3 regions of the Kurthia sp. FSL E2-0154 genome follow, and region 1 is predicted to be linked to each of the others. Evidence: riboswitches for the same ligand, from Rfam matches in the RefSeq annotation. Region 1 holds a riboswitch; each other region holds the start of a gene.

Region 1 (3,286 bases):
CAAACGACACGTGTTGGACAAGCAGAAGATGGGATTCAGTCGATTCGAATTGATACAGAAGCACGTTATGAAGAAGACGGAACAACATTAACGAATCGATGGTTTTCAAGCGAGCGAGAACTATCTTCTTCTAAATTTGAAACATTTCAAAAAAAATTAAAGGCGAGTCCTGTTATAAAAAAAGAAATAGAACCACCTTCTTTATACTATGTTGTCGAAGTAACGAAAGAGAACAACGAAGTCGAAACCTTTTTACTATTTTCGAATGACGAGGATACACAGTATTATGTAAAAGAACTTGATACAGATAAGATTTATAAATGGTCTGACAGTGTAGAGGAAACGGAACTCTTTTTCAAATTAAAACCAAGTGTTATGGAGATAGCACTCATCGCATTTATTTTATGTATACCCACTTTATTTTCAACATTATTCATTGAAAAAGAGAAGAAAGAATCCTATGAATATCAAAATAAAGTGAAAAATATCTTCGGGAAAATAATCCTCTTTTTGAACTTGTTATTAGCAGGGTATATCTATTTGAAAACCCAAAATATTTTTTATTGTGTATTAATCGGTATATTTGTATCAATTATTGGTACATTCAATAAAAACCATATTCGAATGAGCCGTCCAAATGCCATGAAGTTATTAGAAGGAACGAAAGATATACTGGGGTACACATATGCCTTTACAATATTTATTTTTATACTGTACCGTAATCAAAACGCTCTATACGTAGGAATTGCTTTTATTGTTTTAAGCTTTATTTTATGGCTTGTCATGAAAAATCGTGAGGAGGTAACTTGTCCACATTGCGACGAAGTGCTCGACTATCGGACGGCGTGGAAACTTCAGTGGGGTATGAAGAAATATCAAACATGTGAACATTGTGCACAACCGATTTATTTAAATAAAAGGCGCATTGATCTACAAGGCTTCCTGCTAAGTCTTGTGTTAGGCGCATTGTCAATCGGAGCGAATCTATACGGAATTCACATAGCGTATATTATTGGTGTCATCATCGTGTATGTTCTTTACTTTATATTATTTTCACCGCTCTTTATTCGTGTCGACAAAGAGGATAAACCACTTTGGTAATGAAAATAAAACCAACTATTGCATAAATTACTAGGGAGTGCTATACTCACCTTAACAAAATCATAGTGTGCTAGGAGTGCTGGTGTTGCCAGCTGAGATGGAGCCGTAAGCTCTGGATTCTTTCAACCTGATCTAGTTCATACTAGCGTAGGGAAGCCGTTTCGACCGAAAAAACAATTTCAGGTCCCTGTTTCGATACGTGTATGGAGACAGGGGCTTTTTCTAATTTCATAATGCTTCACCACTAGGGGTGCCGTTTTTACGTGCTGAGAGAGGTTTCAATATCTTAACCCTTATTACCTGATCTAGTTCGGACTAGCGTAGGGAAGTGGCATGCGATGATTCTGTCATTTGCAGCCATTTCGATTCTTTGTCGAGATGGCTTTTTTTATAGAGGAGGAAGATCATTGGAGAGTTTAGCTTTACAAGATGTCTGTTTTCGTTACGAAGAACAACCCATTTTAGACCATGTTCATTTTTCCATTCAAGAAGGTGAATTCGTTTCGTTAATTGGTCCGAGTGGTTGCGGAAAAAGTACGATTTTTCGTCTCATTACAGGTCTATCTCAGGCACAGTCGGGACAAGTGACCGTAGCGAAACAACCTGTAGGCTATATGCCACAGCAAGATTTACTGCTCCCTTGGCGAACCGTATTACAAAATACATTGTTGCCATTAGAATGTCAGCGAATACCGAAAAAGAGAGCAGAAGAACAGAGTAAGGCGTTACTCGAGGAATTTGGTCTAGGAGCTTACATGCATAAAAAACCAAAAGACTTATCGGGTGGCATGCGTCAACGTGTTGCATTCATTCGTGCATTGAATGCTTCACAAGATGTACTGTTACTCGATGAACCATTTAGTGCGCTCGATGCACTGACGAAGATGGAGTTACAAGATTGGTTATACATACAAGCGAAGAAATGGCGTAAAACCATTTTATTTATTACGCATGATGTGGATGAAGCGCTCTATTTATCAGATCGTATTCTAACTGTACAGCAGACACCAATTCATACGCTACACGAAACGATTGTCCCAATGGAACATAAAAGACAGCGTTCAGATTTAGCAAGTAAGGAGGTGCAAGACGTGAAGCAACAACTGATTCACATGTTGCAACAAGGACGTCAGCAATTATGAGAAAAAATGCACCTGCGATTTATGTGAGTGTGGGACTGCTACTCATTTGGGAAGTATTTGCGCGCTGGCTAAATGAGATGTACATCTTACCGTCTCCAACGGCCATCTTACAAAAGATGTGGGATTTTAGAGAAGCTCTATTTACCGTCCATTTACCTGCAACACTACAAGTACTTTGGATTGGTTTACTAATTTCAATTATTTTAGGCATTGGTCTCGCGATTATGATGCACCTCAGTCATTGGTCGGAGCGCGCATTCTATCCGCTACTCGTCGCGTCACAGACGATTCCCATTACAGCACTCGCGCCCATTTTTGTTTTATGGTTCGGTTACACGATTTGGAGTAAGGTGCTTGTGACCGTCCTCATTGCGTTTTTCCCGATTGCGATGAGTATGTTTGATGGACTGCGTAGCACAAAGCGTGAACTAGAAGAACTCATGCGAACGTACGGGGCGACAAAATGGCAAATTTTTTGGAAGCTACAACTTCCGTCAGCGCTACCACAGCTATTCTCTGCTTTTAAAATCGCTGTACCGCTCAGTATTATCGGCGCAGCTGTTGGGGAGTGGCTCGGAGCACAGGCAGGTCTCGGTTACTTCAGTAAACGAATGATGACACAGTTAGACGGAGCAGGTGTATTTGCGCCCATCGTTCTATTATCTACGATGGCGATCATCGCTGTCTTCATCATTCGAATCATTGAAAAAAAATATATCGTTTGGAGGAAAGATTAATGCGTTTGATGAAATTTTTTGTACTATGTAGTTTGTTAGTTGTCGTATTAGCAGGTTGTTCAAGTAAAGCAAAAGATGGTAAAGAATTAAAAGAAGTGACAGTTATGCTCGATTGGTATCCGAATGCGATTCATAGCTTTCTCTATGTAGCGATGGAAAAAGGTTATTTTAAAGAAAAAGGACTTGATGTCAAACTACAATATCCATCGAATCCAACAGACCCACTGACTTTAACAGCTGCTGGAAAATCAACCATTGGTATTTACTATCAGCAAGATGTCATTATGGCACGTGCGAATGAAGGAG
Region 2 (3,286 bases), 720 kb from region 1:
ATGCCTCCATACTATGATTACGAGCTTCATTGTCACTCATTGATGTAACGAGATTCCAACCTACGCGCCCTTCGGTAAGATGATCTAAACTTAATAGCTGTCTAGAAGCTGTATAGGGATTAGAAAAAGTACTTGAAATAGTGGCAACTAAACCAATATGATGGGTTACTTGAGAAATAGCTGTTAAGTTAATTAGTGGATCAAACCAAAATGCAGGCATGACTTGTGCATCATTTGCTGGAAAAGCATGATGATCTGCAAAAAATACAGCGTCTAACAATCCTTTTTCCGCTAGTTGAGCTAATTCTTGATAATAAGAGATACTTCCAATATCCTCAATGCGTGAATTGTCCATTAGCCAAGCTGCTTGATGATGACCACAACCATATAGTAAAACACCTATATGTAACTGTTTTTCTGTAGTTTTTAACATGATTTACACCTCGATTTATTTTGGATAGAGATTAGTTCATTGTTAAACCACCATCTACTGTAAAGTTCTGTCCTGTAATTCCATGTGCTTTTTCGGAACATAGATACGCTACCATATTGGCAACATCTTGTGGTGTGGTTACTTTTCTTAAAGGTGTAGATTGAGAGATTAAATCGAATACTTCAGGTGTTGTAACAGCACTGGCATCTGTTGTTTTTAAAAGACCTCCTGAAACAACATTTGCTCGGATGCCATAAACGCCTAATTCTGAAGCGAGATTACGTGTGAAACCAATCAAAGCTGCTTTAGCAGTTGTGTATTCATGGTAGGGTACGACAGGATTTTGAAATAAATTAGTACCAATACTAATAATGCTACCATTTTTTCTTTCAATAAATTGCGGAATTACACTCTGGCTTGTATTGAATGCCGCTTTTAACGTACCATCCAGCTGTTTTTGATAATCATCCCAAGAAAGGTCTTTGAAAGATTTTTGTTTAATCGGATCAAATTTAAAGTCGATTAATGCATTATTTACAACAGCGTCTATTTGACCAAAGTGTTCTGTTGCCATGTTCATTAATTGATCGACTTCTTGTCGATTCGTTACATTAGCTTGAATAGCAATCGCTTTGTCTTCACCAATTTCAGCTACTAATTTTTCAGCAGCTTCTTTACTTTGATAATAATTAATGACAACTTGAAAATCTTGTTGTGCAAGTGTTTTGACAATAACTGCACCTAACCCTCTACTCCCACCTGTGACTACTACTGTTTTTTTCATTCAAAACAACTCCTCTTAATTTATTTTAACTTAAAAAAATACACAACCTTCGTAGGAAAGTTGTGTATAACAAATCATTGCATAACAAAAAAGTATAGACTTTTTTCAGTATGTATAGAATTGACACTTTCCTACGCTAGTATTAACTAGTTCAGGTTCAAAGGGTTTGAGTAGGACTCATCTCAGTTAAATAACACCCCTAGTGTAGACCTATTAAGTTACATTGAATACTAACTTATAAGGTTTATATTGTCAAATTTGTTTATTATTTATAACGATAATAAACAAAAGTTTGTTTTTATAAACATTTGACATATAACTTAATTTTGTTTATGATGTAAACAAATAAAACTTAGGGTGATGACATTGACGGAGAGAGAACAAGCACTGATTCAACTCATTAAGGAAAACCCGTTTATGCAGCAACAAGAGATGGCTGAAAAATTAGAAATGTCGAGACCGGCTCTAGCTAACTTAATATCGGGGTTAGTGAAAAAGGGTAAAATTATAGGGAGAGCGTATGTGTTGCCAAAAGAAAACAAAATTATATGTATTGGTGGAGCCAATATGGACCGAAAACTTCATTTGAAGGGACAGGTTCAGATGGGGACATCAAATCCTGTAACATCTACAGAAAGTGTAGGCGGCGTAGCGCGAAATATTGCTGAAAACTTGGGAAGACTTGGACATCAAGTGAGTTTACTGACGACTGCTGGAAAAGATTCTGATTGGCAAGCAATTGTTGCAGCTTCGAATGCTTTTATTCATTTAGAAGAAGTCGAGCAGTTGGAACAATGTTCAACAGGTTCTTACACAGCCATTATGGATGAACAAGGCGAATTGGTTATGGCAACAGCGAATATGGACGTCTATGATGCATTAACACCACAAATTCTAATGAAGCATGAACATGTTTTATCAACTGCTCAGGCAATTATAGTTGATTTGAATTGTCCGAAAGAAACAGTTGATTATATTCAACAATTTGCAGTAACGAGAGAAGTACCTCTTATTATTGTGCCGGTATCTTCTCCAAAGATGAACCGTATGCCAACAACATTAGAAGGCGTTACATGGTTCATCTGTAATACAGATGAAGCCGAAACATTAACAAATCGTACGATTACATCAGAAGCAGATTATTTACAAGCAATTCAAGAAATCGCTCAGATGGGCGTAGAAAATGTCGTAATTACAGCTGGCGCAAAGGGAGTTTATGCTGCAAACAAGAACTTGATGCCAACACATTTTGAAGCACGAGCAGCAAATCAAATTGAGGATGTTACAGGCGCAGGAGATGCATTCGTCTCAGCAGTTGTACATGCTTGGTTAGAGAAGTACACATTTGAACAGACGATTCAAGCAGGATTAATCAATGCGAAAAATACGCTTGAATCTAAGTTTACTGTACGTCCTGAATTAACAAAACAATCGTTAGAACAAGAACTGGAGGATTAATTATGAAACAATACATCGAATTATCAAAAGAAGTACAAGAAGGAATGGACGCTGGTAAAGCTATCGTTGCATTGGAATCAACAATTATCTCACACGGTATGCCCTACCCACAAAATGTACAAACAGCACGTGAAGTAGAACAAATCATTCGTGAATATGGTGCAGTTCCAGCAACAATCGCAATTATCGACGGTAAAATCAAAATCGGTTTATCAGATGAAGAATTAGAAATGTTCGGTAATGCGGATAATGTAGCAAAAGCTTCTCGTCGTGATATTCCATACTTAATCGCAACGAAAAAAATCGGTGCAACAACAGTAGCGGCAACAATGATTGCAGCTGAATTAGCAGGAATCGAGTTATTCGTAACAGGTGGTATTGGTGGCGTTCACCGCGGCGCAGAAACAACAATGGATATTTCAGCTGACTTAGAAGAATTAGCAACTTCTAAAGTAGGTGTTGTATGTGCAGGTGCAAAATCAATTTTAGATATTGGTTTAACACTTGAATTCTTAGAAACAAAAGGTGTGCCTGTTATTGGATACGGTACAGACGAATTACCAGCATTCTTCACACGTAAATCAGGATTTGATGTAAACTTCCGTCAAGAT
Region 3 (3,286 bases), 180 kb from region 1:
GGTACTTGGTACATCGGATATTCACGTAGAGAAAAAATTCTCAAAATCAAAAGATCAAATTCTACAAATTGGTGTAGATGCAGTAAAATACGCAAAAACACTTTTACCACAAGTCCAATATTCAACAGAAGATGCATCGCGTTCTGATTTTGAATATTTATGGAAAACAATTGAAGCCGTAATGAAAGCTGGCGCAACGATGATTAATGTACCAGATACTGTTGGATACGCAGTGCCAGAAGAATTCGGTGAAATGATTGGTAAATTAAATGACCGTATGAAAAACTTAGATGATTCTGTATTACTAAGCGTTCACTGTCATAACGACTTAGGTATGGCAACAGCGAATACACTTGCGGCAATTAAAAATGGCGCGGATAAAGTAGAGTGTACAATTAACGGAATCGGTGAGCGTGCGGGTAACGCAGCACTTGAAGAAGTCGTAATGGCACTATCTACACGTTCAAACTATTTCAATGCACATACACGAGTCAATAAGAAAGAGATTATGAACACGTCGCGTATTGTTTCAAGCTTAATGGGACTTGATGTACAAGTAAATAAAGCTATCACAGGCGATAATGCCTTTGCGCATTCATCTGGTATTCACCAAGATGGTCTATTAAAATCACGTGATGCTTATGAAATCGTGAGCCCAACAGAGGTTGGTTTAGACGATATGGAATTAGTATTAACAGCTCGTTCTGGTCGTCATGCGGTGAAAAATGCACTTGAAAACTTAGCGTTAGGCAACTTAACACCAGATCAATTTGAAGAGGTTTTTGCGGATTTCTTAAAGTTGGCTGATACGAAAAAAGAAGTGTATAACCACGACCTATTCATTTTAGTAGAAAATTATTTCAAACGTACAAATGAAGATGCAAAAGTTGCGCTTCATAGTGACGCTTTCTACCACTTAGAAGACATTCAAGTGATTTCGAATCAAATCTTCCCGTCTGCAAGTGTGAAGGTACGTCGCGGTGAGGAAGTACTGAAAGCAGCGACAGTTGGCTCAGGTTCAATTGATGCATTGTATTCAGCGCTACAAGAAGTAACAGCATTCGAAGTAAAGCTACTTGAATATAAAATTTCAAGTGTGACACGCGGTAAAGAAGCTATCGGTAAAGTGAAGTTACAAGTTGAATATGAAGGCGAAACATATATTGCAAAAGCTTCTGATACAGATGTCATTAAAGCGAGTGCACTTGCTTATATTAATGCGATTAATACGATTGTTGTCGATCAGTTCATCTCGATTCCAGAACCTGTTTAAAAAATCGCTTGACTTTCCAATTGTTGTCATAGATGATAGGTATGTACTAACAATTAAATACACAAACAATCACTACTAGGGGTGCCATATAGAATTGGCTGAGAGAGCAGTAGCTTAACCCTCTAACTTGATACAGTTCGCACTGTCGTAAGGAAGAAGTGACATTTTTAGCATATTATTTGCAGGTCATTCTCTGTCTTTTACGATTTTCGTAATGCGGTGAGTGGCCTTTTTGTTTCCTTCGTGTTTGTGAAAAGGGAGAGAAAAAAGATGAAGTTTTCAGAGCAATTAATTGAGGAAATTCGACCGATTTGGCGTGCAAATCACGCACATCCATTCGTACAAGGAATTGGTCACGGAACATTAGAACCAGAGAAATTCCGTCACTACATGATTCAAGATTATTTATATTTAATTCAATATGCAAAAGTATTTGCGATTGGGATTCAAAAAGCACGCGATTTAGATGTTATGACACGCTTGTCAGCTTCAGTCCATCATACGCTATCAATTGAGATGGCCTTACATCGTAAATATGCAGAGCGTTTTGGGATTTCAGAGCAAGAGATGCGTGAAGCAAAAGAAGCGCCGACAACGATAGCTTATACTCGTTATATGTTATCAGAAGCGCAGAATGGCTCACTTGCGCATGTGATCGCAGCTATCTTACCATGTGCTTGGAGCTATTTAGAGATTGGACGTGAACTCGCACAAATTCCTGGAGCTGTCGATCATCCACTTTACGGTGACTGGGTGCGTATGTATAGTGAACCGGCATTTGAACATAGCGCACAAGATATGATTGATTTGATGGATGAGTTAGCAGCTGATTTAACAGGTGATGAACTGGCACATGTTAAAGAAATTTTCTTACAAACAACTCGCTTTGAATATTTGTTCTGGGAGATGGGAAACACAATTTCTCACTGGCCTCAGGAACTTCAAGCTGACAAAATCAGTTCTATATAATAGAATGAACACCCACTGAAATTTATTCGGTGGGTGTTTTTTGATGAATAAGTAGTAATTTTATAAGAAAAAGGGAATAACTAACGGAGGTAAAGGAGGGGCGTAAATGAAAAAATGGTTTGTATCACTTTTATCATTCTGTATACTTTTTATGACGTACGCTCCGATGAGTTTTGCTACCACAATGACAACACATGATTTTCGTCATTCAAATTACGATACTTTTTATGAAAATTTAAATGGAAACTGGAACTTTATACGTGGTGAATTATTTGATCCACAAGATATGAAAGAAGAAATTAAGCTTGGAAACAGCGATATTGTCAAAGTACCTTATATGCTAAATCAGCGTTTAAATATTGCCTCTGATCGTGCGACTTATAGTACAACGATTAAAGTTCCTGAATCTTTTGTTGGCCGCTATTTAAAATTTTATATACCTTTTCAATATAGTAGCTATAATTTATATGTAAATAATGTACTTATCAAAGAGAATGGAAGCCTCCTAAAAAGTAATAAGACAGCTGTACAACAAATGAAACCACAAATACCTGGTTTTCGCGTAGATCAAACGACGCTGCAAATTACGTTTCAAGTGATTAGTTTTGAGAATGTAAGCGGTGGTTTGAGGAAAAGTATATCTATCGGTAATGAACAAATTATCGTAAAAAAACAACAGCAACATGAGTTTTGGCAAGTCTTTTTAATTGGCTATATTACATTAACCGCATGTATTTCATTGCTTTTTTATGCATTTAGAAGAAAACAAAAGGAATTTTTAGCTTATGGCATATTTTGTGCAGCAACAAGTCTATGGGGTTTTTTTACAGACTATTATTTATATACAGCCTTTTTAAACCAACTAGACTGGAGTCTGGCTCTTCGTCTGACATTCATTATGCCTGAAATTGTTATGTTGTTCTATGTAGGTTATGTATCTAAAATGTTTAGCGAAGCGATCCCGAAAAAATTGATTACTTTTTATAACGATATAATGATTGTAATTATTTTCTTTACGGCATTTTCTTCTACGGTCATGTATCA

The links. A riboswitch is a leader RNA that binds a small molecule or an ion and turns the genes downstream of it on or off. The one in region 1 is predicted to bind thiamine pyrophosphate.
Region 2: another riboswitch for thiamine pyrophosphate. It lies ahead of MHB75_RS08410 (3-oxoacyl-ACP reductase); the one in region 1 lies ahead of MHB75_RS04785 (ABC transporter ATP-binding protein).
Region 3: another riboswitch for thiamine pyrophosphate. It lies ahead of tenA (thiaminase II); the one in region 1 lies ahead of MHB75_RS04785 (ABC transporter ATP-binding protein).

What each region holds. Positions count from the first base shown of each region.
Region 1 is NZ_JBBOPO010000001.1:996,378-999,663, forward strand. It holds gene MHB75_RS04780 (TIGR04104 family putative zinc finger protein) at 1-1,101, shown strand, start outside; TPP riboswitch at 1,164-1,272, shown strand; TPP riboswitch at 1,338-1,445, shown strand; gene MHB75_RS04785 (ABC transporter ATP-binding protein) at 1,467-2,243, shown strand; gene MHB75_RS04790 (ABC transporter permease) at 2,240-2,980, shown strand; gene MHB75_RS04795 (ABC transporter substrate-binding protein) at 2,980-3,286, shown strand, end outside.
Region 2 is NZ_JBBOPO010000001.1:1,716,706-1,719,991, reverse strand. It holds gene MHB75_RS08415 (NtaA/DmoA family FMN-dependent monooxygenase) at 1-433, opposite strand, end outside; gene MHB75_RS08410 (3-oxoacyl-ACP reductase) at 465-1,217, opposite strand; TPP riboswitch at 1,329-1,428, opposite strand; gene MHB75_RS08405 (carbohydrate kinase) at 1,578-2,675, shown strand; gene MHB75_RS08400 (pseudouridine-5'-phosphate glycosidase) at 2,678-3,286, shown strand, end outside.
Region 3 is NZ_JBBOPO010000001.1:817,585-820,870, forward strand. It holds gene MHB75_RS03875 (2-isopropylmalate synthase) at 1-1,273, shown strand, start outside; TPP riboswitch at 1,341-1,444, shown strand; gene tenA (thiaminase II) at 1,544-2,242, shown strand; gene MHB75_RS03885 (sensor domain-containing diguanylate cyclase) at 2,349-3,286, shown strand, end outside.